DNA from 4 places in the Peribacillus sp. YIM B13472 genome. Region 1 is predicted to be linked to each of the others. Evidence: riboswitches for the same ligand, from Rfam matches in the RefSeq annotation. Region 1 holds a riboswitch; each other region holds the start of a gene.
The links. A riboswitch is a leader RNA that binds a small molecule or an ion and turns the genes downstream of it on or off. The one in region 1 is predicted to bind cobalamin.
Positions count from the first base shown of each region.

Region 1 (7,840 bases):
GCGAATGATGGCTAAAAAGCAATTCAGGGGAAGAGTCCTATTGGAAACAGCGTTTTTATTGCCGCTTGTTTTGCCGCCTTCCGTCGTTGGGTTTTTATTGATTGTGATTTTTGGCAAGAGTGGAGTGCCGGGACAATTCATTGAAAGGGTTTTTGATCAGCCCCTGATGTTCACTTGGTGGGCAGCGGTCATTGCATCTACTGTGGTAGCGTTTCCTCTTATGTACCAATCCGCTAAAACGGGCTTTGAAGGTATAGATGAAGAAATCGAAAACGCAGCAAGGGTTGACGGGGCCGGCGAGTGGAGTTTGTTCCTGAATGTATCCCTTCCATTGGCGGTCAAATCCATTGTCACAGGTGCCATCTTGAGTTCTGCTCGTGCGTTGGGGGAATTCGGAGCGACACTCATGTTTGCCGGAAACATTCCCGGACAGACACAAACCATACCGACTGCGATTTATATCGCCATGGACTCCGGGAATATGACATTAGCCTGGCTATGGGTTGCCGTAATCATTGTCATTTCATTTCTTATGCTTTTTATCGTGACATACATAAAATGAATGCTTTTTCTCGAATATGCTTATGAAAAAGTGAGGTGAGGCTTCTATGTCTTCTTTATGTGTGAAGCCGTTTTTTTCGTAAAGGCTCCGTGCAGGCAGGTTCATTTTACCGGTTGAAACGGATATCTTTTCCCAGTCGCCGTGTAATTGAAGAGCATGCAATAGTGCATCCGCGATACCCTGCCGAAAATAATCAGGATGGACGACCATTCGGCAAATCAGTATTTGACCATTCTCTTTTGTAAAAGATAGTGCACCCGCTAAGGCATCACCCTTTAAGTAGCATAAAAACGTTTCATGACAATGAATGAATTGTTCATATTTTTCCAATAGAGGAGGTATATCGGCAAACCCGATCATATCCGCTTCCACCTTATACGCCTCTTTCTGAAGTTTAAAAAGCTGCTGGCCGTAATCGGAGTCCAGATTCCGAATTTTCATGATCAAATCTTATCACTCCCTTTCATTACATTATAATGGAAGAGGGAGATTATTGTTTCTATTCAGTCTGTGTTATAATCGACAAACAATATGAACTAATGAAATGAGGAAGAAATTTGTTAACATTTGAAGAAAAATTGAGCATCATTGAAACTTTTCCGGAATTACAGCGAAAAGATGTTTCATTGGGACGTGTGAACTTCCATTATCCAGATAGCGTCCAGGAGAAAAAGATCGTCGTTCAGCACTTGCATCCCAATGGAAATGGATTCGTTTATGCAGGGCATATGAGAAAAAAAGACACTGACCGTAAAGGTTTTATCAATATTCGTGACTATAATGAAGCGGAATTAAAAGAATTGATCCAAAAAAGCGTCGATTACCTATCTGAACCTCCGGTTGAATTCGAAGAAGAGGAAAACGAGTTCGCTAGGTTGGAAGGGACATGGATTGGCCCTGAAAAGCAAGAGCTTACACTTGAAAGGGAAGACCTGCTTTGGAATGTGTATTCAGGCTCGAACCTTGAGGAGTGTTTCGAGAGTCCAGTAGAGGCGGAGCGCTACTTATTGGACGAAGGCTTCCGACAAAGCAGGAAGAGAAAAATGTAGAATTTTAGGATAATTTGTCGGTTGATTTACTGCGATAATCTTGTTTTTTTAGGATTTTCCATGATATAATATAAGTAATTATTTTTGTTCGGAATAAGTTTGATAGAAGGATTTACTGTAATAGGATTCCTCTTGAAACATTATCCAGAACCAAAAATAGTAATAAAATGGATTTTTCCAAACACAGGAGGAACTATCATGGTACAAGGTAAAGTAAAATGGTTTAACGCAGAAAAAGGTTTCGGTTTCATCGAAGTTGAAGGCCAAGACGATGTATTCGTACATTTCTCAGCTATCCAAGGCGAAGGCTTCAAAACGCTTGAAGAAGGCCAAGAAGTTTCTTTCGAAATCGAGCAAGGCGCTCGTGGACCACAAGCAGCTAACGTTCAAAAATAATTGAACGCATATAAACAAAAGACTCCGATTTTGGAGTCTTTTTATTTTTCCTTTTTTTCGGCCATTTCCTTTAATGCTTTGTCCAATTTTTCTTCGATCCGTTTAGAACGATTAAAATGCCCTGCAAGGAAAAACACGATGAATATAACGAATGCGACAAGCACTAGCATAAAAAGGATAGGCAGGAACTGGGTTATATTTTCAGTCATTGGATAGTATCTCCTTTTTTCTTCCATTATAATTCATGCTTACCGCTGCTACGATAGTGGGAGCCAAGTTTTTTTAAAAAACACTGAAAGGGGATATGCGAAAACGCATATCCCCCTTCAGTCAGTTCTGGAATAGCGAGACGAACTTTTGAAGTCTGGGCAAGTCCGATTCTTGATACATCTGTTCTATCTTCAATGTCACCAATAACTGGCTCTTGGCAAATAACATGTCCCGGAAATGATCGACCGCCCCACAAAAATGATGATAGTTGGTTTCACCAGTGCCGAAGACTCCCGTTTTCAGATAAGCAATAGGCAACTGTTCCAGTTCTTTATAAAAGGCTGCTGATTTAGCAGGAAGCTCCCCATTTCCCCATGTATAGGTGCCGACGATCAATGCATCGTAATCCGGCAATGTATGTAAGTCAAATTCATTCATTCGATATAGTCCAGCTTCAGGTAAAAGGGAAGCGAGGGCTTCAGCAAGCGCTTTTGTATTGCCACCGGCAGAATGATAGACAATGGCAACTTTACAGCTCATCGAACCCATTGCTGGCATTTACTTGACTGTATGTCCTTGACTTCTGTTCGAAGAAATCGGTTTTGGTAAGTCCGATGGATTCATCATCGAACGTTTTGATCCATGGCATCGGATTCTCGCCATACTCTTTATACAAATTTTCAAGGCCTAGCATACGTAACCGTTTGTTGGCGATATATTCGATGTACTCATTGAATTCTTCCAAATCGAGATCGGCTTTGGTTTGGATATCTTCGAGCATATATTCAGACCATTCTTTTTCGAGTTCGACTGCTTTTTCAATCGTTTTATAGATGAACTTCGTGTTTTCTTCATTATTTAACTCAGGATATTCATACATCAAGATTTGAACGAGCATTCCAATGAAATCGAAATGGACCATTTCATCGCGATGAATATAGGATATCATCGTAGCTGAACCAGTCATTAAATTTTGTCGTCCTAAATTATAATAAAAGGCGAAAGCAAGATAGAAATATATCCCTTCAAGGTTCGTTGAATGGATCAGTGCCTCGAATAAATGCTGAGGGCTGGGATCGTCCACGAACGTTTGATAAGCATCAACGATCGGTTGGTTACGCTTAATCACTTCAGGATGTTCTTTAATGCGGTCGAAAAGCTGTTTTTGCTTGCCTACAGGAATCAAGGAAGCAAGGATATAGGAATAAGATTCATTATGGATCGATTCCTGCTGGGCCATGTTGGCCAGGATAGCTTTTGCCGCCGGATCTTTGATGTACCGAAGGATTTCTACTAGAGTGGGCGTTTGAAGACTGTCCATTCCAGCAATCATCGTAAGGATATCGAGAAAAGCGTCCTGGATATCTTCGTCCAGTTCGCCCCACTGCTTTTTATCCTGAATCATGTTCACGCTCGAAGGCTTCCAAAAGTTATTGATGAGCTGTGTATAGGTATCATAGAATTTTTCATACTGAATATCGTTCCAAAGGAGGAAGCCTGAAGCTTCTCCTTTGAAAACACCGGTTGCCTTGGTTGGATGCGTAGGTTCGAGCATCCGAATCTTTTTGATATGATTGGTCATTCGTGAAAACTCCTTTAAGAATAGATTACTAGGTTATGATTGTCGTTAACTTGAACAGCTTTCGCAGGCATTGTCATATTCGGAAGAAGTCGAACGTACATAATACGTTGATTTCAATCCGCTTTCCCATGCCGTTAAATGGATATCCAATAGGACCTTCGCTTTGATTGTATTGTGTACATACAGATTAAAGCTGATTGCTTGGTCAATATGGCGTTGGCGGGCTGCGTTTTGCCTGATGCTTTCCAGTTGGTCCAAATTAAATCGCGTCTTTTTATAATATTCATACGTATTTGGCGTCAAGCCTGGCGCGGTCACCTTGAATTTGAAGTTTTTCTTTTCTTCGTAAAATTCAATTTCATACAAAGGATCGATTCCATCCGTGGAATTACCGATTTTAGCTGTCGAAGAATTCGGGGCAATGGCCATTAAATATCCATTACGGGTCCCATGTTCCTGCACGTCTGCTTTTAAATCCATCCATTTTTGATCTGTATAGTCACGCAGTTCGAAATAGTCCCCTGTATGCCAATCAGATCCTTCAAAATATGGGTATGATCCTTTTTCCTTGGCCAATTCGTTGGATGCCTTGATTGTTAAGTAAGCGATCTTTTCGTATAAAGCATCTGCATAGTGAACAGCCTCATCGGATTCCCAATAAATATTCTGTGTGGCAAGTAAATGATGCCATCCAAACGTTCCTAAACCAATTGCCCGGTAACGTTTGTTCGAGATGGATGCTTGTTTGACAGGAAGATTATTCACATCAATGACATTATCCAGCATGCGGATCTGGATGGGAATCAATCTTTCCAGAACATCGCTGCCCACCGCCTGGGGCAAGTTAATGGATGAAAGGTTGCAGACAACGAAATCGCCGCTTTTACGAACCACGACAACATCTCCATCTTCTGTTTCATATTCATCCGTGATCGTCGAAGGGCTTAGGTTTTGGGCAATCTCCGTGCAAAGGTTAGAACAATAAATCATACCTTTATGTTTATTGGGATTCTTCCGATTCACTTCATCGCGGTAGAACATATACGGTACGCCTTCTTCTAATTGAGAAATCATGATGCTTTTCATGATGTCCATCGCATTGATTTTTTCGAAGCTATAGTTTGGAAGCGTGCCATTTTCTGCGGCCTCGACAGCAAGTGCATAATGATTCCTGAAGCTTCCTTCGCCTTTCTTCTCGTCATAAAGATCTTCAAGTGAAAATCCAAGGGTTTGCTTAACGGTATGAGGATCGAAAAGATACCATTCTTTTCTGTCGCGTACAGCTTCCATGAATAAATCGGGTATGCATACACCTGTAAAAATATCATGGGCTTTTAATCTGTCATCCCCGTTTTGTGTCTTCAAATCGAGGAAGCTCATGATATCTTTATGCCAGGCATCCAAGTAAATCGCGATGGCACCTTTACGTTGACCCAATTGATCGACACTCACGGCTGTCTGGTTGAATAGTCGAATCCAGGGGGTCGTGCCGGAACTGTTTCCAGAGAAACCACGGATATCAGAACCAAGCGAGCGAACCTTACCGACGTAAAGACCGACACCGCCGCCAAATTTAGATACTTTTGCTGCATCATAGTTTGATAGGTAGATTCCGTCAATGGAATCTTCAATTGCGTCGATAAAGCAAGAGCTTAACTGTCCATGTGTTTTACCTGCATTGGAGAGTGTAGGAGTCGCAACGGTCATAAAAAGATTGGACATGGCCCAGTATGCTTCTTTTATAAGTTGCAGGCGGTGCTCCGTTTTTTCCAATCGCATGATTTCCATCGCGATGATCATGAAACGTTCTTGTGGCAGTTCGTAGACCTTATCCTTTTGTGGGCGGGCTAGATAGCGGTCGTTCAATAAGTAGATGCCTATGTAAGAGAATAATTTATCTTTTTCCGGGTCGATCACCGAACCCAATTCCTCAATTTCCGCTTTCGTATATGAAGATAGCAGTTCTGATTTATAAATGGGATAACGCTGACCTTCTGAAAGCTGGGAGAGTTCCGTGATCAGCTCATAGAATGGGCCATAACTCATGCCTTCATAACCTCGATTGGCTTGTGCATCCCTATACATTGTATTCAACAGTTCTGCTGCAGCGACGAACGTCCAATCCGGAGCATCGATATCCACATTTTCAAGAGCGAGCTGAATCAGTTTTTTTGATGCCTGTTCTTCGGTTGAGTCACTTTTGCGATCTAGCCATTTTGTAAAACGCTTTTTGAACTTTTCCATATCGAGATGGCCTTCGAATTCCTTTGATAACATCTCAAGCTGGATGGATTTCGTTTCTGTGTCATTTTCACTTATGGTAGAGTTATATGTTTGAGTCATTAATGATCCTCCTAGTTAACTTCAGCTAAAATAAAAAAAACGCCCAATGAATTGAGCGGATCAAACGATAGAATAAAAGAGCCATGAAAAAATAGCCGTTAAACTATCGTTTCATCATCTCAATCCCCGAAGAATAAGAAACGTGAAAAATTCAAGGCAGGTCTCCTGACTCATGATCATCCTACTTTGAGTCCTTCCCGTATAGAGAGCTATACAGTGGGTATCTCATTTCGTCACATTTACAGTTGCGGGGACAGTTCCGGGTTTACACCGGATTCCCTTTTCAGCCATCACTGGCACCTTGGATTATAAAAAATTCTATATATAGTTATTAGTAATGTTTGTATAATCAATATCTAGTATTTCTGCTTATATTATCGTAAGCCATATACGATGATAATTCAACTAATATATTTGAAAAAAACCAATCCTTATCTATTGACAAAGTGATGGCAGAGTGTGAGGGAATGAAAGATTTTATTGGGGAATGGGTAATTCAAGCGCTGATTTTACGCGATTTTGTGTTAAAATAAAGTGTCTAGTAAAGGTGGCTCTCCCTTATTGCGATAAGGGGATTCGCGGAAAAATATTTAAGAAAAAGGGGATAAAATCTTGGAAAAAGTATTAGTTTTTGGACATAAAAACCCGGATACAGACACAATCTGTTCAGCAATCGCTTATGCAGACCTGAAAAAGCAGTTAGGTATCAACGCTGAACCAGTTCGTCTGGGTGAAGTGAATGGTGAAACTCAATATGCATTGGACCAATTCAAATTCGAAGCTCCCCGCCTTGTGGAAAAAGTTGCAGGGGAAGCTGAAGGCGTAATCCTGGTCGATCATAACGAACGCCAGCAAAGTGCTGAAGATATTGACCAAGTCCGTGTGTTGGAAGTTATCGACCATCACCGTATCGCTAACTTTGAAACAAGCGATCCACTATATTACCGTGCGGAACCAGTTGGCTGTACGGCAACCATTTTAAATAAAATTTATAAAGAAAACGGCATTGAAGTCCCTAAAGCAATCGCAGGTCTTATGCTGTCTGCCATCATTTCCGATTCGTTATTGTTCAAATCACCTACATGCACGGAGCAAGACGTTGCAGCAGCAATGGAACTGGCTGCCATTGCGGGAGTCGACGCTGAAACATACGGCTTGGAAATGTTGAAAGCTGGAGCTGACTTGAGCGACAAAACGATTGCCCAGCTTATCACTCTTGATGCAAAGGAATTCTCCATGGGAATGGCAAAAGTGGAGATAGCACAGGTCAATGCTGTAGATCCGAACGAAGTCCTTGCTAAGCAAACAGAATTGGAAGCGGCGATTGAAGCGGTCATCGCTGATAAGGAATTGGACTTATTCCTTTTTGTCGTAACGGATATCTTGACTAATGATTCTGTTGCCTTGGCTCTTGGTAAGGCAGCTTATGCAGTGGAAAAAGCATATGACGTTTCATTAAACAATAACATCGCCGTCTTAGAAGGCGTTGTATCCCGTAAAAAACAAATCGTGCCGGTCTTAACGGACGTATTCAGCAAATAATACAGGAAAAGGGGTGCTCATTAATAACATGGGCATCCTTTTTCTGTACATGCAAAAAAAAGACTCAACCACCATTAAGGGTGTTTTGAGTCTTTTTTCTTAATTCAAAGCTTCCTTTTCTTTTTCATAGGCAATGACAATCAGTTCTTTGTTGGC
Region 1 is NZ_JBHZPG010000011.1:57,405-65,244, reverse strand. Features, by position in the region: gene modB (molybdate ABC transporter permease subunit) at 1-562, shown strand, start outside; gene ACFX4I_RS11240 (GNAT family N-acetyltransferase) at 524-1,003, opposite strand; gene ACFX4I_RS11235 (hypothetical protein) at 1,120-1,611, shown strand; gene ACFX4I_RS11230 (cold-shock protein) at 1,810-2,007, shown strand; gene ACFX4I_RS11225 (hypothetical protein) at 2,049-2,216, opposite strand; gene ACFX4I_RS11220 (flavodoxin domain-containing protein) at 2,338-2,757, opposite strand; gene ACFX4I_RS11215 (ribonucleotide-diphosphate reductase subunit beta) at 2,747-3,799, opposite strand; gene ACFX4I_RS11210 (ribonucleoside-diphosphate reductase subunit alpha) at 3,845-6,142, opposite strand; cobalamin riboswitch at 6,281-6,461, opposite strand; gene ACFX4I_RS11205 (manganese-dependent inorganic pyrophosphatase) at 6,755-7,684, shown strand; gene ACFX4I_RS11200 (hypothetical protein) at 7,784-7,840, opposite strand, start outside.

Region 2 (7,840 bases), on a different contig from region 1:
AAAACTGGAATGAACATTTTGATAGTCAACATCCGGTCGCGATATCATGATCGTCTCTATTCCACATTCCAACGCGGCTTCCAATTTCTCATCAACCGCACCGACCTTGCCACTTTCTTTCGTTATCATCAATGTGACGCCATACTGTTCATATAGAGCTTTATTTAATTCTTTGGAAAATGGACCTTGAATCGCAACGATATTTTTTTGTTCAATGCCCAGCTGCGCACATTTCTCCATATTGTCCATGCGTGGCAGCATTCTCGCTATGACTCTGGTATTCTCGAGCCCTACCAATTCTTTTGCGAACACGGCTAGGGTTTTACTTCCGGTCGTGAGCATGATGACTCCCCGTTTCGCAGCGGCAAGCTTGGCAGCTTCCTCATAATCACGGACAACTATCAATTTATCATTCTGAAACCGTTGACTTTCACGCTCATAACGAATATAAGGGACATTTGCTGCCTTTGCTCCGTTAAGGGCGTTTTTGGATGCTTCTTCGGCAAATGGGTGACTTGCATCAACTACAGCCTGAAAACCTTTTTCAGAGATTAAAGATGTCATATCCTCTGCAGTTAATCGGCCAATCCGGGTGGATATTCCTGCATCTTGCAAACTTTTAGCCGCCGACCCGGTTACAACAGTTGCCAAAACCTTGAATCCCACCTGCTGCATCTCAATCGCTAATTCCCTTGCATCACTTGTACCCGCCAAAAACAAAATCATTTTGACGTCCCCACCACTTGTCCATCGTGATCGTGGTGATGGTCGTGGTCGTGATGGTGATCATGATCGTGATCGTGGTCGTGGTCGTGGTCGTGATCATGATGGTGATGATGGTGGGCATGTCCATGTTCCTCGACATGTTTACGATAGTTTTCCAAATCACGTGCCCCGCTTGATCTGCCTTCACTAGCTTCAATGACACGTTCTTGCAGAATGTTCTGTAATGTTGGATGATATCCAAAATACTTCGCCAAAATGAATTCTTGATCTTGATATAGCTCTTGATAGCCTTTCAGCATATCCTCCATTCTTTCCATCAACACCCCTGTGAAGAGGAAATATGGCAGCATCACTACTTTTTTTGCCCCTAAGCGGATGCATCGTTCAATACCTTCGTCAACGTGCGGGTCCGTTACACCCATGAAAGCTGTTTCGACCCATTTTACGTTTAATTTTTCCCATAATAATCGTGAAATTTTATATATATCACTATTTGCATCAGCATCACTGCCACCTCGGCCAATTAGCAATATGGCTGTCTCAGCCTGTTCAGAGGTTGTATCGAATCCCGCTTCCTCAAGACGGTCTGTCAGGATTGTCAATACATCATGGTGGACACCGATCGTTTGGCCATATGTGAATTTCACTTCTGGATACTTGGTTTTCCCATCCTCTATTTCAGCTGGGATATGTAATTTCGAATGTCCTGCATGCAACAAAATGATCGGTATGACGATAACTTCAGTAGCCCCTCGTTTTACACAATTATCAATGCCTTTGGATATATTCGGTGCCGCAAATTCCAAGAAGCACGTTTCTACAAGGAAGCGCTCATCCAATGCCGGAATCATATTTTCAATAAAATGAAGGACTTCTTCGTTTCCCGAAGCCAAGCGGCTTCCGTGTCCTACGAACAAAACTGCTTTCATTTACTTTCCCCCTCTTGATTAGTCTTCACAAGGCGCAGGCTCTATGTTTATTTTTGGAGCGATGTCCTGATAAGAAAAATTCTGTATCTTTTTCGAACGTTTGAAGTATTTAAAAAGCCGCTCATTCGGATGGGCATTTTGCTTATACTCCGCGACAATGTCCGTAATCAGTTCAACAAGCTGTTCCGGTTCAATGCCTTCCGCAACAGGCTGGCCTGGATGGGCTGTTCTTCCAACCGGTTTAGCTCCAAGAAATAAGTCGAACTTCCCTTTTCGGAAGACAATCCCGATATCATCCATCACAGCACTATAACAAGCCATCCCACACCCATTAAAACCGATGTTAAGTTCCTTGGGCATTTTCATTCCGCCAAGCACCCGATGTATTTCATCCGCATAAGGAATGGATTCCGTTTTTTCACCATCACAGAAATCACAGGCTTTTAATGTCAGTACATCTCCAATCGGCGATAATAGAAAGTTTGCTGATTGCAATTTCCCCGTAATGACTTCCGGATCCGTTGTCGGAATCTTTAATACGATTTTATGATTTGGCGTGTATTCCATCGTGCCCTTTTCCCCGACAACTTCCGCAAGTGTCATCATTTGTTTGGGAGTGAATTGTTTATTCGCCACACCTGGACTAACGGCAAGTTCGAATACCGACTCCAATTTTTGCTGAACAATTGGCTCAATGGATTGCTGAACGGATTGACCCTTGACTCTTGACAGTGCTTCCATTGCCATTTCAAAGGAAGCTGGCTTCTTTTCTGGTGCTTTTGTAAGTAATCCAACTCCTCCAGCGGATTCGGTAAAGGCTTCATGCACGGAATCGGCTTCTTGATCTAATGCCCACGGTTCCGCTTCTTTTTGCAGACGCTGATGCGGCTTCAATGGTTGCTTTTCCGAATTCAAAGTATATTTCCTCTGATAGCCTCTTGGTGTGATGATTTTGTCATCATATAAAAAGGTGGATGAATTACCAATAATGACGGTGGTCAACATTCCAATATCGTGATTCAACATTTCTTTCAAATTGGTTATGACAATATCCTGCCTATCGCGATATGCACTTTTCACCAACCCGACAGGCGTATCTGGCGAACGGTAGCGAAGGAGAATTTTCTGTGTTTCAACAATTTGCCTGGTCCGCCTGCCGCTGCGCGGATTATACAGGGCAATGACAAAGTCTGCCATTGCAGCTGCTTCAACCCTTTTAGCGATCAGTTCCCAAGGAGTTAAATGATCACTGAGACTGATCGTACACGAATCGTGCATGACTGGTGCCCCAAGTAAAGATGCACAAGAGTTGATTGCAGAAATGCCAGGAATGACTTCAATGCCCACTCCAGTTTCTTCTTTCCAGCCTTTTTCAATCAATACTTCATAAACCAACCCAGCCATCCCGTAAACTCCGGCATCCCCGCTGGAAATAACCGCAACTTTCTTACCCAGCTCAGCTTGTTTCACTGCTTCCTGTGCACGTGATACCTCTTCAGTCATCCCCGTACTAATAATCGTTTGATCTGTAAGCAGTCCCTGAATGAGTTCAACATAAGTTTTATAACCAATGATGTAGTCACTTTCTTGAAGGGCTTCGACAGCACGTTTGGTAATGTGTTCAAAATTCCCTGGCCCAAAGCCCACGACGAATAATTTACCGTTTGTACTCATTAAGACATCTCCTTTTACGCTTTGTTCTTTGAAATACCCGTATGAGCAGGAAAATCTGGATTAGGTGTCATTTTTCCATCATTGAATTGGTAGATCATTTGTGGCACAAACTCCCCATCATCGATATGGCTGACAATCTGGCGACCGAAATCAGGCGTTTCCACTCGATACCAGTTTCCTTGAGGATAGGCAATCACAACGCAGGCATCCTTACATCTTCCGTTACACCGTGTCCTGGTTGTATGGATTTTCAAGTCCAGTCCTTTGGAAGTAATTTCATCGCGAATCGCTTGGGTTACTTCTTCCCCGCCCTTTTTCATACAGCTGCTCCCATTACAAATCAACAGATGTGTATTTGTACCCATTAAGTTCCAAGTAGTCATCTTCTTCCTCCTGCGTTCAAGGAAAAGGCAAAATAAAAAACCTTAACATAAGAGTCAAGGTTTAAAAAAACTATATGAATGAGGAGCCCCAGGCAAGAATGCCCAATCTCCCAAAATCGTCATAGTCCTTCTACCTTTCCCTCCGAAAAGTATCATGCAATTTTAAAAGCAGGTTTCCTGGCTTACGCTTCATTTTACTTTGTCCCTTCCCGGCAACAATGCCAGTGGCTATAGACAATTTCATCAGCGTTTACAGTAGCGGGGGCTGCATCGGACTTTCACCGATTTCCCTATTATCCCTTGATTATTTACACAAGAGCACTTTTAAAATGAAATATTTGGTTTTATTATACATTTCTAACTAACTTTATCTATCATATAACAACTTTATCAAAATTCAATAGTTTATTCCGACTGTTTAGAAAAGTTTAATAGTGTATATCCTGCCCACAAGCCTTTCCTTACAACAAACTTAGTCAAAAAAAAAAAAAAGATTGTGTAGCTGGAATTATTTCTTTATGGTACACTATACGAGAATTTTCTAAATAATTACATAAGTTTTATGGTGTTGAATTTTCGGAATTCAGCTTAAAAGGGAAGCCGGTGAAAATCCGGAGCGGTCCCGCCACTGTAAAGGGAAGTCCTATTACTTTAACTATAATCCACTGTCAAATGAGATGGGAAGGATGTAATGGGATGATGAACCAAAGCCAGGAGACCTGCCATGAAGCGTGAAACTGTTTCAACCTACGAGGATGGGTGTGCGGATCAGGCAGAAAGGCCCATGGTTGGTTTATGCTGCAAAATTCCTGTTCATTACGCACTTCTTTCCTTTGAGAGAAGTGCTTTTTATGTTGGGCGCGCCTTTCTTCTCAGAGATTGATCAGAAAAATTAAAAGTGTTGAAAGGAGAAAGAATGAAAAGAACCAATTGGAAAACCATTTATTTTGTCATTTTACTGCTTTTTGTCCCAAAACGGGCAATGGCCATGCATATCATGGAGGGCTTTTTACCCATTGAATGGGCTATATTCTGGTGGGCCGTGACGCTTCCATTTTTAATCTTGGGTTACCGGTCCATTAGATCCAAAGTAAGGGAAAACCCAGAAACAAAAATGATGCTTGGCCTATCGGGTGCATTTGTATTCATTTTATCGGCCCTAAAGATTCCTTCCGTTACGGGAAGTTCTTCACACCCTACCGGAGTTGGTTTGGGTTCCATATTATTCGGACCATTGGCCATGAGTGTGGTTGGCTCCATCGTTCTGTTATTTCAAGCTGTTTTACTGGCTCACGGAGGATTGACGACATTAGGAGCCAATGCATTTTCCATGGCCGTTTGCGGACCGTTCATTGCTTACTTCGTCTTCAAGGGCGCAACTAAATTGGGGTGGTCTTTTTCACTTGCCGTATTCTTGGCAGCTGCTTTTGGAGATTTGGGAACCTATGTGGTAACTTCCGTTCAACTTGCTCTTGCTTTTCCATCCGAGGTAGGAGGATTCATGGCCTCTTTCAGTAAATTTGCAGGAATTTTTGCCCTGACCCAAATTCCCTTGGCAATCAGTGAGGGGTTATTGACAGTCGTCGTGATGAATTTCTTGAAAAAATACAATCTAGGCGAATTGAAATTGCTGCGAGTTTTATCTAAGGAGGCCCGTTAACATGAAAAAAAGTTTACTGCTGCTTTTCCTGGTCGTCATTCTAGCTACCATCCCGTTAATCACACAACAAGGAACGGAATTTGGCGGTGCAGATGGGGAGGCTGAAGAAGCCATCACTAAAATCCAGCCGGAATACAAGCCATGGTTCAACAGTATTTGGGAGCCGCCAGGTGCAGAAACCGAAAGCTTATTATTTGCGCTGCAAGCTGCAATCGGAGCTGGTTTCATTGGTTATTTCATAGGTGTAACGAGACAAAGGAATAAGCAAACCAAACAAGAAATTCCCGAAAAATCGAAGCATGTTACTCATTGATAAATATGCCTATTTCAATGGGCTAAAGGATGTACATCCGTTGGAAAAGATGGTTTTTGCACTCTCCCTTTTGCTATTTTCGTTAACGGTAAGGGATATGACCGTTTCGCTCATCACTTTTACGGTGATGAGCGCTTTAATCATTTTTGCGGCAAAAATCCCGTTTTCTTATTATCTTAAATTACTTCTATTACCAGGATTTTTTATACTATCAGGAACAATTACCATCCTTTTTTCTTTTACAAGTAAATTAACTTCGATTTCGAATATATGGTGGTCCTGGAATGTCGGGAACTGGCAAATATTCATCAGCGATGACAGCGTAGGTACAGTGATCAATTTGATCACTGTCGTATTCGGCAGCATCAGCTGTTTATATTTCCTTACCTTGACTACACCCATTACCGTCATCCTATCGGTGATGCGAAAACTTAAAGTGCCTTCCTTATTGGTCGATTTAATAGAGCTGACCTATCGCTTCATCTTTATTTTTTTAGATACAGCTTTGGCCATTCACCAATCACAAGGTTCACGGTTGGGGTATGGTTCGTTAAGGAAAGGCATTCGATCTCTCGGATTACTAATCTCATCATTATTTTTAGGAGTATTGCAGCGCTCTGGACATTTGACGATGGCCATGAACGCAAGAGGCTATCAGGAGAACCTTTCCTATATCGAGGATACTTACACCTATTCCTCACGCAATTGGCTGATCACGATTGTAATACTAGGAAGCTTAATCTTTATTAATGGATTTTTGTAAATTGGAGGCAAACCAAGAATGGACGAGCATATTTTTCATATAGAAGGCCTCACCCATCAATTCGCAGATGGAACGTTCGCTTTAAACAATCTTTCGCTAACGATCCAACATGGTAAAAAGGTAGCATTATTAGGCAATAATGGTGCCGGCAAATCGACTTTATTCCTGCATTTAAATGGTCTTTTACAACCTACAGCAGGAAAGATCAGATTTAAGGGCAAGAAAATGAAATATGACCGTAAAGCATTATTATCATTACGAAAGCAAGTCGGGATCGTTTTTCAAGATCCCGACTTGCAGCTCTTTTCCGCTAATGTACAACAGGATATATCTTTTGGACCGATGAATTTAGGATGGGATAGAAATACAGTCCAGGAGAAAGTAAATTGGGCAATGGCTGAAACGGAAGTAACCGAACTGAAAGACAAACCCACTCATTTTTTGAGCCTAGGGCAAAAAAAACGTGTCGCCATTGCAGGGGTACTCGCCATGGAACCCGATGTCTGGCTCTTGGATGAGCCTACCGCTGGATTGGATCCTTATTTCTCAAGACAGATCATGGCTCTGCTGGACAGTATCCATCACCCTGACAAAACGATAATCCTATCAACTCATGATGTTAATTTAGCTTATCAATGGGCTGATGAAGTCGTGGTCATGAACGATGGTAAGGTGATATACCAAGGGGACCCTGTTTCCGTTTTCCATGATGAAGACGTTTTGCTGCAGGCACATCTGGAGAAGCCATGGGTTTTTGAAATGTTTCAAGCCCTTCTTCAATCAAGGAAACCTGCAGAAAGGGACCTTTTCCCAAGAACGAAGGAAGAATTGATTCAAATGTTGGAGACTGAAAGGATTTATTAATTAAGCATCCCCTAGCTCTTGTTCCATCTTTCCAAAAGCTAGGGGATCATACCGACAAATCTTTAAAATATCAGGCGATAATTTTTGTTCCTAAAAAGCAAAAATCCTATTATTTATTACTTTTCTTTCTCAGTTCTTTCTTTTGCAACTCAATATCTCTTCCGTTTACATCATCAACGACTGCTTTTATTTCGCCTTCCGCATAAGTATCCGAGACTTGTTCATGGGTTGTAGCCAGTCCAGAAGATAAAGAATCTTCCCGTTTATAATCACTGACATCATATATTCTTCCAGCGATTTCTGAAGATTCATTTTTTGATTGCTTGCTATCCATTTTTTTCACTCCTAGTTTTTAAATTGTCCAATCATCGATTGACAGCAGTATTAAGACAAAGGTATTTTGTGTAAAAAATGAAGCAATATACAATAATGATAAAAAAAGGAGGGAAAAGGCAAAAAAAAATCTTACAAGTAAAGTCCCCTTTCAAGGACTTTACTTGTAAGTTTAATGAGAGCTTAGCCCTCCTT
Region 2 is NZ_JBHZPG010000004.1:120,367-128,206, forward strand. Features, by position in the region: gene cobK (precorrin-6A reductase) at 1-726, opposite strand, end outside; gene ACFX4I_RS05015 (sirohydrochlorin chelatase) at 723-1,655, opposite strand; gene cobJ (precorrin-3B C(17)-methyltransferase) at 1,674-3,329, opposite strand; gene ACFX4I_RS05025 ((2Fe-2S) ferredoxin domain-containing protein) at 3,344-3,712, opposite strand; cobalamin riboswitch at 3,863-4,053, opposite strand; cobalamin riboswitch at 4,259-4,453, shown strand; gene ACFX4I_RS05030 (hypothetical protein) at 4,437-4,595, shown strand; gene ACFX4I_RS05035 (energy-coupling factor ABC transporter permease) at 4,629-5,372, shown strand; gene ACFX4I_RS05040 (energy-coupling factor ABC transporter substrate-binding protein) at 5,374-5,685, shown strand; gene cbiQ (cobalt ECF transporter T component CbiQ) at 5,672-6,448, shown strand; gene ACFX4I_RS05050 (energy-coupling factor ABC transporter ATP-binding protein) at 6,467-7,312, shown strand; gene ACFX4I_RS05055 (YozQ family protein) at 7,422-7,646, opposite strand; gene ACFX4I_RS05060 (alanine/glycine:cation symporter family protein) at 7,829-7,840, opposite strand, start outside.
Region 2: linked by a shared signal. The riboswitch ahead of ACFX4I_RS05025 ((2Fe-2S) ferredoxin domain-containing protein) and the one ahead of ACFX4I_RS11210 (ribonucleoside-diphosphate reductase subunit alpha) in region 1 are both predicted to bind cobalamin.

Region 3 (7,840 bases), on a different contig from region 1:
TGGATGTTTTTTTGCGTCTTTGAATAATATCTTCCATCTGGCACCAAATCCATGATGGCCGGATTTCGAGCTCAGCAACATCAGGAATCCGGTGAGGCGGCTGGGAATCCAGTTGACGATATCATCGAGCTTGGCTGAAGCCCAGCCGAATTGCCCATATTTATCATTTTTGTACCCTACCATGGAATCGCAGGTATTAATCGCCCTGTACATCATCGCGAGCGGCGCACCGCCAAATGCTGCCCAAAACATCGGTGCTGTAATCCCATCACTAGTATTTTCCGCTACGGTTTCCACGGTGCCCCTGACTATTTCGGATTCATCGAGATCAGCAGTATCACGGCCCACGATATAGGACAGCTTAAGCCTCGCTTCAGGAAAATCCCGTTCATTAAGAGGAAGGCAAACATCCATCCCAGCTTGCTTCAAGCCCTTCTGAGCTATCGTAGTGGAAATGACAACAGCTTCCCAAAGGATACCTGCAAGCGGATGGATCCGATAAGCCAAATAGACGGTAAGACCAGTAATCAATAACACCACCGATAAGACGATGATCAACATGAAGAGTCCATTCCGTTTCTTATATGCCCCTCTATTGAATGCCAGATCCAACTTGCTTATCATCGTTCCTATCCATTTGACTGGATGCGGCCAATTTGGCGGATCACCAATTAATAGATCAAGGAAAAACGCCAGCGTTACTGCAAAAAGATGATAATAAATCATAAATCCTCAATCCGTTTCCGGGTATTCTTTAATGCTTCCACTGTACAATCATATACACCGCGACTGATCAGCTTCCCTAACGGAGTGATGGTGCCTGCATATTGAAGCTTTGCCCCTCTTTGAGTTGCCGCAATCAAAATGCTGTCTGTCGATGTTCCTGTTGCATATGTATTTGTCACCTTGTCCATGACATGCAAATCATGAAGGGCTTTTACTTTTGCCTCGGTTGCAGTAACTATGCTGTGGATGAAAGCCTCTTCTGCCAAATGCCCATTTACGAATATCCAAGTATTTATGGTTCCTGGAGCGGGATTCCAAGAATGCCGGTCAGCTAAAGAAGCGTCGATGGCATTCCCTACACCAGCCGTCACGATAACAAAAACCGAGAAATCTTCAGCTCTTAATAGCTTGAAAGCAACCGTATCGAGAAAGACAGCTGTCATCATCCCTACCGTTTCCCGAGGTTCAAAGCCATGAGTCTTTAAATAGTCGGCCATTTCGAAATGATGATCCTCGCAATCATAGCCATGATGGACGTGCCTATTCACAAAATATTTATGCCAGCCCGTCCCTGAACCAGTCACTCCAGAAGACATCGTTCTAAGCGGGATCGGAGAATCCAATTGAATCATCTCAGGACCGACCGTCAAATAAGAACCATCAATTTCCAATGGGATAGTATCATGGCCATGTATTTCCGGAACGATGAACATCTGCGGTTTCGGAAGGGCGGGATGTGGATGTTTTTCGATCGTCGTATGATATACATCCTGAATCCGTTCCTGTTGGAGCACTTCGTTCGGCACATCAACAACCTGAATCTGCCCTTTCTCAAGCAACATAAGCCGATCACAATATAATCCTGCCAAATTCAAATCATGAAAAATTGAAATAACGGTCAACTTCTGCTCTTTTGCCATTTTCCTCATTAGATCAAGAAGATCTTTTTGATAGGAAAGATCCAAGTGGTTCGTAGGTTCATCCAAAAAAAGGATTTCCGGCTCTTGGGCAAGTGCCTGTGCCAGCAAGACCCTTTGTCTCTCCCCTCCTGATAAACGTTCAAAATGAAGATCCTGAAAATCTGCTACTCCCGTTTGTTCCATAACTCGTTGGACAATCGATTCATCTTCCGCGGACCAACTATGGAACCAACCTGATTGATGGGCATATCGCCCAAGTGAGACCGTCTCTTTTACTGTATAGGAGAAAGCTAATGAGGAATGTTGAGGGAGCACAGCAATGACCTGTGCAAGTTGTTTTGACGAATAATCCTTCAAATCCCTGCCTCTTATCCGTACGCTTCCTCCTTTATAATCGAGCACCCCGCTAAGCATGCTTAAAAGCGTCGTTTTTCCGCTGCCATTTGGACCAAGAATCCCGAATAATTCCCCTTTATGTACATCAAAAGAGACAGAGTCCAAAACAGCTTTGTTATGATATCCACCTGTTAACCCTCTTACTTCAAGCATCCGTTTTTACCCTTCTCTCCGTCTCTTTAATAAAATCAGCGCAAATGCAGGTGCCCCGATAAGTGAGGTGATCACCCCGATCGGCAGTTCCGATGGGGCAATGATCGTTCGTGCCACAAAATCCGCCAATATTAAGAATCCGCTTCCTATCAACAATGACAACGGAAGTAAATGTTTATGGTCAGGCCCCCAAATCTTTCGGACAAAATGAGGAATGACCAATCCTACAAAGCCAATTGCCCCCGAAACGGCAACGGCTGCCCCTGTCAATGTCGAACCGGCTATCAAGATCCACATTTTCCGCCGTTTAACATTCACACCTAAGTGTTTTGCCCGGTCCTCCCCGAAAGTCATCGCATTCAATTCACTTGTATTCATGATCAAGATCAATGAACCAATGATAAAAAACGGCAAAATGATTGCAATGTAATTCCATCCGCGCATTGAAACGCTACCCATCAGCCAGCCGATAATTTGTCTTAATTCATCACCCGTCAGCGCAATCATCAATGAAATGAAGGCACTTAAAAACGAGCTGAAAATGATTCCCGTTAAAATAATCGTTTCCACTTTCATCGAACGATCCATTTTTTTTGCAAAAGTCAGTACGCAAAGCATCGTGAGCACTGAGCATAAGATGCTCAATGCCGGAAGAGTATATAAACCGATGAATGGCAGTGAAATATTCAAGAATATTGTCAATACGGCGCCGACCGATGCTCCTGATGAAATACCCAATGTGTAAGGATCAGCGAGCGGGTTCCGGAGCAGTCCCTGAAAAGCCGCACCTGCAATCGCAAGTGATGCCCCGACCAAACCCGCAAGCAATACACGCGGCAAGCGGATGTTCATCACGATATTCGTAAGCATCACATCCGGATCAGCAGAAATCGGCAAATGGAAAATCTCCTTGCCGATTATTTGTATAAGTACGGGAATGGGTACTGGCACCGAACCAAAGGAAATGCCTATCGTCATTGCGAATAACAAAATTAACAACGCAATCAAATAAGCAAACGTCCATTTAGTTGTCAAATTGGTTCGGATAGACTGATTTGGCAAGTTCCTCTACTCCCTCTATTAAACGTGGACCGGAACGGGTCACCAAGTCAGAATGGACATCAAAGACTTGGCCATTCTTAATAGCATTTACGTCTTGCCATCCTTTTCGGCCCGTCACTTCACTTACTGAATCTTTCGTATAGTAACCATACGTTGTAATGATGACATCCGGATTTGCAGCAATCATCGACTCTTCATCAATTTTTGCCCATCCGTCCAATTCAGCAGCAGCATTATCCGCTGAAATAATATTAAGCATCTCATTCATGAAAGTATTTTTTCCAGGTGTGTATATATCCGGTGAAGGCGAAACTTCCACTAAAACGGTCTTCCTATCCTCTTCCTTTACGGATTTGGCCTTTTCCTGGATATCCTTGAGCTTCGTTTTCATATCCGTAACGATTTCTTTTGCCTTATCATGTTCTCCCGTTGCCTGTCCAATCATTTCAATAGACTTATAGACTTGGTCAAAGCTTTGTGCATCATTGACTACGAGGACATCTATTCCAGCATCCTTAAGTTGTTGTAAACCCTCATTTGAATTATGGGCACTTGATGCATGCGCAAGAACAAGATCAGGCTTCATGGAGACAATCAGCTCTGTGTTCATTTCCATTCCGCCAACTTTTTCAATTTCCTTCGTTTCTTCCGGGTAATTATCATTGTCGGATACACCAACGACCTTTTTGCCCAAACCAAGTGCAAAGACCACTTCCGTATTACTTGGTATCAACGAAACGATTTTCTTCGGTTTTTGTTCTATCGTTACTTTTTCCCCAGTTGCATCTTTAATCGTAATCGGGAAAGCTTCGTGTTGAGCATGATTCGTTTGCTGCTTTTCTTTTCCTTCATCAGTAGCATCACTGCAGCCAACCATCATGCCTGCAGTAAGCAACATCAACAATATCAGACCAAAAATCTTCTTCATTTTCATTCCCCACAATCTTTTCATTTAATTTCTTCCCACCTAAATAAAGAAAACGCATTGTTGGAAGATGCCCCCAAAACAAAAAGCACCTCCCGTTAAACGGAAGGTGCTTGCATGGCAACAATATCATTACGGACTCTTTCTTAGGGTCTGCCACACACCTTCCCATCCGCGTAGGTTACAGGTGTACGAATTCGGCAGGTCTCCTGGCTCATGGTCATCGTCAACGGCACCTTCCCATATCTCATACAGTGGTACACAGCCGTCAACTCCCATATACAGTGGCGGGACCGCGCTGGCATTTCACCAACTTCCCTTTTAAGTCATTAAGACACCAAATCGTTCTTATGCATATAATTTTCACTGCCTTCATTATACACCATGTTAGAATCGATTATTATATGATTTTTCTGAACAAGTTCGAAATGACCCGTCCACCTTCAATGATTTGAAGAATTTTCAATCAGTGACGCAAACCCATCGACTGATAACCCGGGTGAAATCCGAACTCGATGCAGGGCATGCATCCCTTGGTCCCTTGAAGCTCCCCCAGGTTCGGTAGTGACTGCCATCTTGTATCCAGCTTCTTCTGACAGCCTTAGACTCTCTTCATTATACCGGCCAACCGGATAGGAAAGCACTGTCGTGTCCTGATCGAGGATACGGTCGAATAGCTCCTTCGACTGAACCATTTCCGCTTCTTGCTGCTCTGCCGTCATGCGGTTCAGCTCCAAATGGTTGATGGTATGGCTTTCGATCGAAATCCCATTCCTGCTCATCTCCAACATTTGATCTTCAGTCAGGTGATGACCTTTATCAATGGACTTACCGATCATGAAGACAGTTGCTTTCATATCATTTTCCTTTAATATCGGGAAAGCCTCCGTGTAGTTATCTGTGTAACCATCATCAAAAGTAAGCCAGACGCACTTCTCACTTGGCATCCGATTCTCGGTTAAAACGAGGTATGCTTCTTCAGGGGATAATGTATAGTAACCATTTTCCCGAAGCCAAGCCATCTGTGATCGGAATTCCTCACTTGGAACCCGAAGGCCATTACCTTCAGAAATGCTGTGATACATCAAGATTGGAAGCTGGACTGCGGACTCGGCCGTTATCCAGTCTCCCGTATCGATTTGACCTTCCAAATCCTGACCGGTCTCATTCTCAGCCGCCTCGGCCACCTCAATGTCATCTTCCGCAATCGGTGCTGCCGTCTTTATGCCTATACCCTCTAAAATCCGTTGTGAACATCCAGGTAAAATCAAAATCCCCAGCAATGCCACCATCCATAAAACTCTATATCTTTTCACTATCATTCCCCTAATTTTTTCTAGTGTAATAGTACCAGAAAACTAGCGGATAATAAAGTATTCCATTTAATGAAATGATAGGAAAACGCGAGAGCTTAGTGACCTGCTGAGCATTTATGAAGATTTTTTTCATAAGTATGTGCTATAAGCTTGAAAAGTTTGCCTATAAGAAATATAATAAATAAGTCGTCGACTTATATATATGTCCCAGTAGCTCAGCAGGATAGAGCGACAGCCTCCTAAGCTGTAGGTCGTAGGTTCGATTCCTATCTGGGACGCTAATTAAAAAACCCTGTTACAACGCGCTTCTTCCGCGGAGTAACAGGGTTTTTTCTGTTGGTATAAGAGCAAGTGATTTATGGGATGGAAAAAATGCAGGACTCAAAGCTAAATTAGACAAAGTGACCACAACTTCATCAAGCTTAATAGATATAAAAAAATCCGAGCCCTGTAAAACACAGAACTCAGATTCTTTATATCAAGATAACCAATATTATACTTCAAACAAATTACCCTTTAGTTATACTTATTTTCTATCTAGGCCTATCTCGTTGATTTTTTCTTCAAAAACAGGTCCGAAACTTTCAGAATAAGTATTCGTTAAATGTCTATTATCACGGTAAATGATAACATTACCAATAATAGGCTGAAATTTACCGTTTACCTTGAAGTAATCTGTTAAGTCAATTTTATGCAAGGATTGATTCTCTTTTTCAAATTGTCTCCAAAAGCTTTCGTCTTTCTGATTATCTACTGAATTCATTTTTTTTGTAGTTTCTTCTAGTCCATGTGTTTCTAATGATTCCAGCACATTAAAACTATATCTTGGATCATCACGAATCGCTAACACTTCAATACCATATTCATCTTTAACATACTGCAGCTGATCAACCATTTGTTGTTGTATTTTATTATTAGGCGTATCAGAAGCTGTGGCGTGAGAAATGACAAGATCTACATCTGAATCCTTTAGATAATCGAGAACATTATTGACCCAGATACCTTTCAAATCATCATCCGCATACCCTGTTGAAAAACGTGTACCTGAACGAGTCATATTCAATACACGATAATTGTCATCTTTTGTTGCTTCTAAAATGGCACCTAACCAATGCTCTGAATGGGAACTGCCGATCAGGGCAATTGTAGCATCGTAATTTTCAGTTTCGCCATATTCCCCAATTTTCAGGTCACTTTCCTTTAACCCTTGGTTACTGCCGTCCAAATGCGCTTTCGGTAAATCATCAAAGACTTCAGAATAGGATGGAATCGGTTCTTGATCAGGTATATCATCAGGTTTTTTTACAGCTAACGCTCCTGGATAATTTTTATCGTTTATATTATTTTCCAGCTTATTTTGATCTATATATACCCCAATTAAAAGAGATGCAATCAAGAGTACATTCACACTGCCCATTATCCCGATTCTCTTGAATGAGAATTTATTATCCTTTGAGCTTCGGATTGGCTCTTCTATATATCGAGTCATTAAAAATGAAAGGGCAATTGATGAAATGATAATAAGAGTTCCGACGATGAATCCTGGAGTTTCCTGGACATTATAACGATAGAACTCCAATAATACCCAATGCCACAAATAGATTCCAAAAGCAATTCCACCTAGCTTCACCATTACCGGGGAACCTAAAAAGCGTTTGACACCATATTTCGTATCGCGTGTACCAGACAAAACAATGAATAATGCGCAGGTCATTGGCCATAAGGCAATATACCCTGGAAACATTTCAGATACATTGAATACTATTCCAGTTAAAATTAAACCGATTAATCCGAGCCAACCTATCACTGTAGCAATATATTTATTTACCTTGATTGCTGATAAATTGATACAGAGCAAACTGCCTAAAGCAAATTCCCACACACGTGTCATCGTAATGAAATAAGCCCATGGCTGATTGACAGAGGTTAAATATATTGAGTATATAAAAGAAGATACAAATAATATTCCTAAAATAGTATTGATTAATGTTTTAACTTTAGTTAATTTATATTTTTTTATTATCAATAAAATTAAAGTGAATACCAAAAACCAGATTATATAAAATTGTCCTTGTATGGACAAAGCCCAAAAGTGTTCAACAGGCGTTTTCATTTGGCTGGAATCTAAATAATCCGTGCTCGAGAAAGCCAATTGCCAGTTTTGGTAGAAAAACATTGAGGCAAATACTTCATGTATAGTTTTATCTAAAATTGATTTAGGTAATAAAAACCAACTTAAAACCAGAACAATTGCAAGAATAAAAAATACAGAAGGAAGTAATCTTTTCATTAACTTTGTGACATATGGCCGAAAACGATATTCCCCTGTACGATTAATTGTG
Region 3 is NZ_JBHZPG010000005.1:114,610-122,449, reverse strand. Features, by position in the region: gene cbiB (adenosylcobinamide-phosphate synthase CbiB) at 1-726, opposite strand, end outside; gene ACFX4I_RS05955 (heme ABC transporter ATP-binding protein) at 723-2,195, opposite strand; gene ACFX4I_RS05950 (FecCD family ABC transporter permease) at 2,202-3,257, opposite strand; gene ACFX4I_RS05945 (ABC transporter substrate-binding protein) at 3,220-4,185, opposite strand; cobalamin riboswitch at 4,365-4,538, opposite strand; gene ACFX4I_RS05940 (polysaccharide deacetylase family protein) at 4,626-5,498, opposite strand; tRNA gene ACFX4I_RS05935 (tRNA-Arg) at 5,703-5,776, shown strand; gene ACFX4I_RS05930 (acyltransferase family protein) at 6,025-7,840, opposite strand, start outside.
Region 3: linked by a shared signal. The riboswitch ahead of ACFX4I_RS05945 (ABC transporter substrate-binding protein) and the one ahead of ACFX4I_RS11210 (ribonucleoside-diphosphate reductase subunit alpha) in region 1 are both predicted to bind cobalamin.

Region 4 (7,840 bases), on a different contig from region 1:
TGTAACATTCTCCATCCTCCAAAACGGATGCCCTTTTCCCAAAGGTTCCGGATCGAATACATCCAAGATGGCATGGGACAATTCTCCGGCATCCAAGGCTTCGATCAACACTTCATCGTTAATCAGGTCGCCTCGGCCAATATTCACGAATACTGCCGTTTCTTTCATTGCTTTAAAGTGCTCTTTTTGCAGAAAGCCCTTCGTTTCATCAGTACTTGGCAGGACGGATACGATATAATCGGCTCCCGGTATGGCTTCCAATAAATTATCCAGAGTATAAAGTTGATCGATGGATTCCACTGGCTTCCCGCTCCGGTTCACTCCCACCGTCGTCATCCCAAAGGCTTTCCCAAGACGAGACACTTCCCCTCCAATTGCACCGACACCTATAACGAGCATAGTCTTGCCATTCAATTCCCCTACTTCAATCTTTCTATCCCACAACTCTTCCTTTTCATTCTTCATAAGCAGTTTCAATTTCTTTTCATATTGCAAAAGCATCCCTATCGTATACTCGGCCATAGGGATTTTATGAATGCCTCTTGCGTTGGTCACCAGAATGCCACGTTCCTCAATGGCTTTAAATGGCATTAATTCCATCCCTGCACTCATGACCATGATCCATTTCAAGTTCGCCGCTTTCCCAATGATTTCTTCAGTTAAGTCTTCACCATATGTAATTAGGATTTCCGCTTCACGAAGCGGCCCATCGGTCCATCCTTTTTGATAAATGAAGTTCAAATCAGGAAAAGCTTCCATCAGCTTCGTTTGGATACCTTCATTCGGAATGACAGTCGAAAGTATTAACATGTTTATCTCTCCCTTTTAATTAACATAAAAAAACACGGGCTCTATGTGTCCCGCGCAACTTTCTCTGAGGAGGTATTCCCTTAATAAAGCATATTCAGGTGTCCCCTTTTTGAGTTGGACAAAAGCCTTACCCTTATTAAAAAAGGCTTTATTTTAAAGAATTTGGGTTTAATGCATGTAATTCCGGCAAAATGAAAACGCCATCCCTTCTGATCGGGACGTCGTCAAAATAGAGGTCACCACCCCCATATTCAGGACGCTGGATCAAGACCATATCCCAATGTATCGATGAACGGTTTCCATTATCCGCTTCATCATAGGCGAGCCCAATAGCCAAGTGCAGACTCCCGCTTATTTTCTCATCGAACAAGATATCGTCCATAGGTTCCAATATGTATGGATTGATTCCAATTGCGAACTCCCCGATAAACCGGGACCCTTCATCAATATTCAAAATTCGGTTCATTTCAGGGTTACGATTGGAAGTTGCTTTAATGATTTTTCCCTTTTCCAAGTTTAATTCTATGTCACTAAAGGTGATTCCTTCATAGGTTGTGGGTGTGTTGAAGGATATCCTTCCATTGAGACTATCTTTTATGGGTGCGGTAAACACTTCCCCATCCGGTAAATTCTTTTTTCCGGCACATATGATGGCCGGCATACCTTTAATGGAAAAGGTCAAATCTGTCCCTGGTGAAACGATCCTGACTTTGTCAGTCCGTTCCATCAATTGTTTTAACGGTTTCAAGGCCGCCTCCATTTTCCCGTAATCCATGGTGCATACGTTCAACAGAAAGTCTTGGTACCTGTTGAAGGTCATGCCGGCTTTTTGCGCTGATGCGTTGGTGGGATAATTAAGTAAGACCCAACGACGGTTGTTTACATAGAAAAGAGTGGGGGATTTCATAGCCTCCCCTTGAAGTCGGAGCCTCTCGATGGGAACATCAGTCATTTCCACATCGTTTTCTTCCCCTGTGATGATGATGACTGCATCGATATCCGTATATTTCTTCAGAGCCCATTGCGAAGATGTGTCAAGTTGCTCCTTCACATTCCCTTGTAGCAGGTGGCGGCTTATCTCATCGTCTTCGAGTTCTACATATGGATAAGCACCCACTCTGTATACTTCATCAATCAGCTCTTTCAATAATGGTTTCGTGTTGATATGCCCCCGTATGAGGATTCTCTCTTTTGGCTGTAATTGTATCGAATGATGAATCAGCCTGGCTGCAAGCCTCGTTATTCGCTCATCCTTCATCTGCCTGTCCCTTATTTTTCGAGGTCGCGAAGAGTTTCAAGCGCTTCTTCGACGTGGCCTTTGACTTTTACTTTACGCCATTCTTTGACTACCTTACCAGCCTTATCAATCAGGAAAGTTGAACGTTCAATGCCCATATACTCCTTGCCGAAGTTCTTTTTCAATTGCCACACATCAAATGATTCAGCCGCTTCATGATTTTCGTCAGCCAGCAGCAGAAAAGGCAATCCATGTTTTTCAATGAATTTTTCATGACGTGCCGCTGGATCTGGGCTGATACCAATGATGACCGCGTTCAATTCCTCGAATTGCTCATTATGGTCCCGGAAATCACAGGCCTCCGTCGTACAACCTGGCGTCATGTCTTTTGGATAAAAATATAAAACAATGTTTTTCCCCTTAAAATCCGATAGGGAAACCATTTCACCATTATTTGCAGGGAGTTTGAAATCAGGTGCTTTTTCTCCAATTTTAACAGTCATATTGAACCCTCCATTTCTTTCATTATGGTAAGAGTACCCAATAATCGAAAGAAACACAACTTTCATTTATCCTTCCTATCTTTCTGCTCCAGATCGATAACTGTCCGAATCACGAACGCTGCCGGCAGTGTATACCCGATGAAAGCCTGAATGGTAGCTATCATCCTGCCCATACCAATCGGGGCTATATCTCCATACCCTACAGAAAACATCGTCATCGCACTGAAATAAAAAGAAGTCTTCAACTGTTCATAGAAAGTACCATCCAACCGATTGCCCATATCAAGAATCACCGAATGATTCTGAAGCTCGTATAATAAATAAATCAGGGCAAATCCAACCAATATCGTCGCATATAAATTGCCAAGCCACAGCATATCCTCCAGAGAAAATTTCTTTCCTCCCGACTCAACAAGAAATAACGTACGAATGCTCATCACCATGCAAAAAATGATTCCTGCAATCAAGATGTAGAAAGTCATCCCCCACGCCCCATTTCAAAACGCCACTCCCTCTATACATACTCCCTGTCCAAACAATATATTCTTTTTTAGGAACAGACCTAATCCTTATCACCCACACACTCAATAAACGGATACTTTTCCCGAATCTTTTTTCCATGTTGACCCTTTCGGTCGGATATGTTAAGATTGTCTAAATTTTTATAATAGTTTTTATTTTATAAATTTTTAGCCTGCAAACAGTGTTTATAAAGGCAGGTTTTGTAAAATTTCATATGTGGGAATAGGTTCCTAATTTTAAATTAGGATTAAAAGGGAAGTCCGGTGTAATTCCGGCACGGTCCCGCCACTGTAATGGGAGTGTTAGCGCCATCCAATATGCCACTGATCAAAGGATCGGGAAGGCCCGCAGCTAATGATAATCCCTAAGTCAGGAGACCTGCCTATTTCGACAACACTGTTTTAACCTACGGGAGATAGGGAGGTGTTAGGGACCTTATAATTGTAAGGGGCATTCTGCATGCCTCTTATTTTAAGCATTTCTAACTTTCTCTTTTGACGGTTAGGGATGCTTTTTTTATTGTTCAATAAAATGAATGTAGGAGGATGGGAATTTTGAAAAGCAGTAGTTTGGGTTACCCTCGAATCGGGGAAAATCGTGAATGGAAACGTACATTGGAAGCTTACTGGTCAGGTAAAATCGATGAAGCGGAATTTACGGCACAACTAAAAGCAATCCGTTTAGGCAACTTACAAAAACAGAAGCAACGGGGTATTGATATCATTCCTGTCAACGACTTCACTTTCTATGATCAAATGCTCGATATGTCCGTCATGTTCGGTCTTGTTCCTGAACGTTATTCAGCCTATGAAGGCGGCAGCGTTCCCCTTTCCGTATATTATTCAATGGCTCGAGGAAACAATGATGAAGTCGCTTCCGAAATGACGAAATGGTTCAATACGAACTATCACTATATTGTCCCTGAATTAAAACTGCCACAGCTGACTTTAACAGAAAATAAACCACTTGCAGCATATCGGGAAGCCAAGGAAAAGCTAGGGATTGAAACGAAGCCCGTGTTGATCGGACCTTATACCTTCATCTCCCTTTCCAAAGGCTTCAATAAACAAGAGATCCCTGGCATCATCCTGAGCTTGCTTCCCCTATACACACAAATCCTGCGGGAGTTGGAGCAAGAAGGCGTGAAGTGGGTACAAATGGACGAACCTTCTCTTGTTTCATCCATTTCCAAGGATGATATGCAAACTGTTACTTACCTCTACGAAAAACTGAATGAAGCAGCACCAAACCTGAACATCATGCTACAAACATACTTTGATGCCGTGGAACACTACCAAGAAGTCATCGAATTAAAAGTCCAAGGAATCGGTCTTGATTTTGTACATGATAAAGGGAGAAATCTAAGTAACCTTGAAGCATTTGGCTTCCCGAAGGACAAAGTGCTTGCTGCAGGTGTGATTGACGGAAAAAACATTTGGCTATCTGATTTAACGAAAAAAATTCAATTGATTGAGACTCTTAAGAAAAAGGTAGCCGAAGACCAAATCTGGCTTCAGCCCTCTTGTTCCCTGCTTCATGTCCCAGTGACCGTTCGCAATGAATCCGCCCTTTCAAAAGAAGTGAAACAGGCCCTTGCTTTCGCTGATGAGAAACTTGAGGAAATCACACTCTTGGTCAAAGGGAATAATCAAGGCTTTGAAGCAATCGCCGAAAAAGTAGTTGCCAATAAATGTACGGTTCAAACGTTAGCAAGTTCAAATGCACGGAATCATGGGACTGTACAATTGAAAGTCGAAAAGGTTAAAACCAGGACCGCCGGCCGTCACATTCCATTTAAAGAGCGTTACCAAAAACAACAGGAATTTTTCAAATTGCCTTTTCTTCCTTCGACTACGATCGGTAGCTTTCCGCAGACATTTGAAGTTAAACAAGCACGGGGGAAATTCAAAAGAGGAGAATGGACCGCTCAGCAATATGAAACATTCGTTAACGAAGAAATCGGCAGGTGGATCGAAATCCAAGAAGAAATCGGTTTGGATGTTCTCGTTCATGGGGAATTCGAACGGACGGATATGGTTGAATACTTCGGCCATAAGTTAGGCGGTTTCGTCTTTCTGGAAAAGGGTTGGGTACAATCCTATGGATCCCGCTGCGTGAAACCACCAGTCATCTACGGCGACATCCATTTCATCGAACCGATGACAGTCAGGGAAAGTGTATACGCACAATCACTGACGAAGAAGACGGTAAAGGGAATGCTTACAGGTCCTGTTACGATTTTGAACTGGTCATTTGTCCGTGATGATATTTCCAGGGAGAATGTTTGTTATCAGCTGGCGCTCGCTTTGGAAAAAGAAGTCATTGCATTAGAATCCGCTGGAATTAAAATGATTCAGGTTGATGAGCCTGCACTTAGAGAAGGTCTGCCATTGAAAAAAAGCGATCGCGACGAGTATTTGAACTGGGCTGTGAATTCATTCTTGATATCCACATCAAGCGTGGAGGATACAACCCAAATTCATACGCATATGTGCTATTGCGACTTCAACAGTTTCATGGATGTCATCTCCTCCCTCGATGCCGATGTAATATCCATCGAAACATCCCGTAGTCACGGGGAGCTAGCTTCCGCATTCGAGGAAAAAACATATGAAAAAGGTATTGGCCTGGGTGTGTATGATATTCACAGCCCGCGTGTGCCGGCAGTGGAAGAAATGGTCGATATGATTGAACGGGGCATCAAGGTATTGGATAAAGATCAGTTTTGGATCAATCCCGACTGCGGCCTGAAAACAAGGGGTATCCCGGAAACCGTCGCTTCCCTGAAAAACATGGTCGAAGCAGGAAAAATCGTCCGTGAAAACCTTTTAGCCAAACCAACAGGCCAATGATTGAAAAGAACGTTGCCCATCCAACACAGCAGTCACGGACTTTTTTAACCGACCTTGTTTTTCCACCGGATACAAATCATCACAATACCATCTTTGGCGGAAAAGTAATGGCCTATGTTGATAAAATAGCCTGCATTTCAGCTATGCGCCATTGTCGAAAACCCGTTGTGACTGCTTCAAGCGACTCTTTTGATTTTTTGGCCCCCATCAAGACAGGGGATGCAATCAACCTTGAAGCTTATGTCACCTGTGCTCACCGAACATCAATGGAGGTATTCGTGAAAGTGGAGCGTGAGAACCTATTAACAGGTGAAAAACAGCTTACGGCACGCGCTTTTTTAACGATGCTGGCCATTGATGAAGACGGCAAGCCGACAAACGTACCTCAGGTCATTCCGGAAACGGAAGAGGAAAAGCAGCAATATGTTCAAGCACAAGCAAGATATATTGAAAGAAAGAAAAAACGGAACTAAACAAAAACCCCTTCAACATGAATGCTGTTGAAGGGGTTTTTTTAGTTCCCTGCCCCGCGGTACCTTTTCACTCCCTGATTCCATATGAAAACGGATATCACGAAAAAGGCAACCCCGATTACAGGTGTGGCAAATGCATATGCATACCACTCTTCTTTTCTTAGGAAATAAGATGCCGGATAGACACCAACAAACGCGAATGGCAGCACCCATGTAAGGACAAAACGGATGACCTTATTATAAATATCAACTGGATAGCGCCCGTAGTTCCCGATATTGTACATCATTGGCATGATGGATGTTTTCGCATCCGACCAGAACCCAATACTTGCTATCGCAACGAATATGGCTGCATAAGCAAGGGCCCCGCCTATTGCAAAAATGATGAAAAGAATCGGGTCATACCACGCAAGCTGAAGGTCCAATGAAATCCCCGAATAGAATATAATGATCAAACCGGTCACAACACCAAATAACGCTTCTAGTTCGATTCTTTCTAAAATGACTTGAAACAGGCTATGTATCGGTCTTGTTAATATCCGATCCATTTCACCTTTGACGATATAGCGGTCATTAAAATCCCAGATGTTGAAAAAGGCAGAAAAAAGGGCAAATGGGATAAGGAAGAATCCATAAATGAATATGATTTCTTCACGGCTCCAGCCGCTTAAAAATTGGGTATGCCCAAAAACAACTAAGATAAATACCAGATTCACGACCTGATTCAGCAGATCAGATAGGATTTCCATGAAGAAATCGGCTCTATATTGCAATCTGGTTTTCATATATTGACTCACATATTGAAAAAACATCGATACATAAAACATCCCGTCAACCTCCTTGAATAATCAGCTGTTTTTTTGCGACTATCCATAAAAGCTGAATCGGTATTATGAGAATGATGCACCAAATTATCTGCTGTAAAAGCGCCATGCCAATTTCGCCTGAACTGTACCCGTTCGTAAAAATCATGCTTGGTACATAGCTGATCCCTTGAAAGGGTAAATATTTCATCACTTCCTGCGCCCATACCGGATAGAAACTGATGGGCAGCAGCAGACCGGAAAATAAATCAATGATAACCCTTTTAGCCCGGATCAATCCGGCATTATTATATAAGAAAAAGGTAGTGATCCCCGTCAATAAGTTAATTTGTGTATTGATGATGAAGCTGAACAGCAAGGAAATGCCGAACATCCCCCACGTAGCCGGCTCATGCGGCAATTCTATAGGAAATATGAAAGCTACCAGCAGCATTCCTGGAATCGAGAAGAAGAAGAAACGAAATATCCCTTCCCCAAGTCCTTGCATCGTTTTCATGCCTAAATAGTTATAAGGCCGGATCATTTCAATGGCGACCTTGCCGTCTTTAATTTCAGTGGCGATTTCGCGGTCAATATTATTGAAATAAAAAGCGCGCGCCATCCATGCAACTGCGACATA
Region 4 is NZ_JBHZPG010000027.1:63,917-71,756, reverse strand. Features, by position in the region: gene ACFX4I_RS18925 (D-2-hydroxyacid dehydrogenase) at 1-810, opposite strand, end outside; gene ACFX4I_RS18920 (aminopeptidase) at 959-2,068, opposite strand; gene bcp (thioredoxin-dependent thiol peroxidase) at 2,080-2,550, opposite strand; gene ACFX4I_RS18910 (potassium channel family protein) at 2,613-3,032, opposite strand; cobalamin riboswitch at 3,280-3,472, shown strand; gene metE (5-methyltetrahydropteroyltriglutamate--homocysteine S-methyltransferase) at 3,618-5,924, shown strand; gene ACFX4I_RS18900 (acyl-CoA thioesterase) at 5,921-6,397, shown strand; gene ACFX4I_RS18895 (ABC transporter permease) at 6,439-7,224, opposite strand; gene ACFX4I_RS18890 (ABC transporter permease) at 7,229-7,840, opposite strand, start outside.
Region 4: linked by a shared signal. The riboswitch ahead of metE (5-methyltetrahydropteroyltriglutamate--homocysteine S-methyltransferase) and the one ahead of ACFX4I_RS11210 (ribonucleoside-diphosphate reductase subunit alpha) in region 1 are both predicted to bind cobalamin.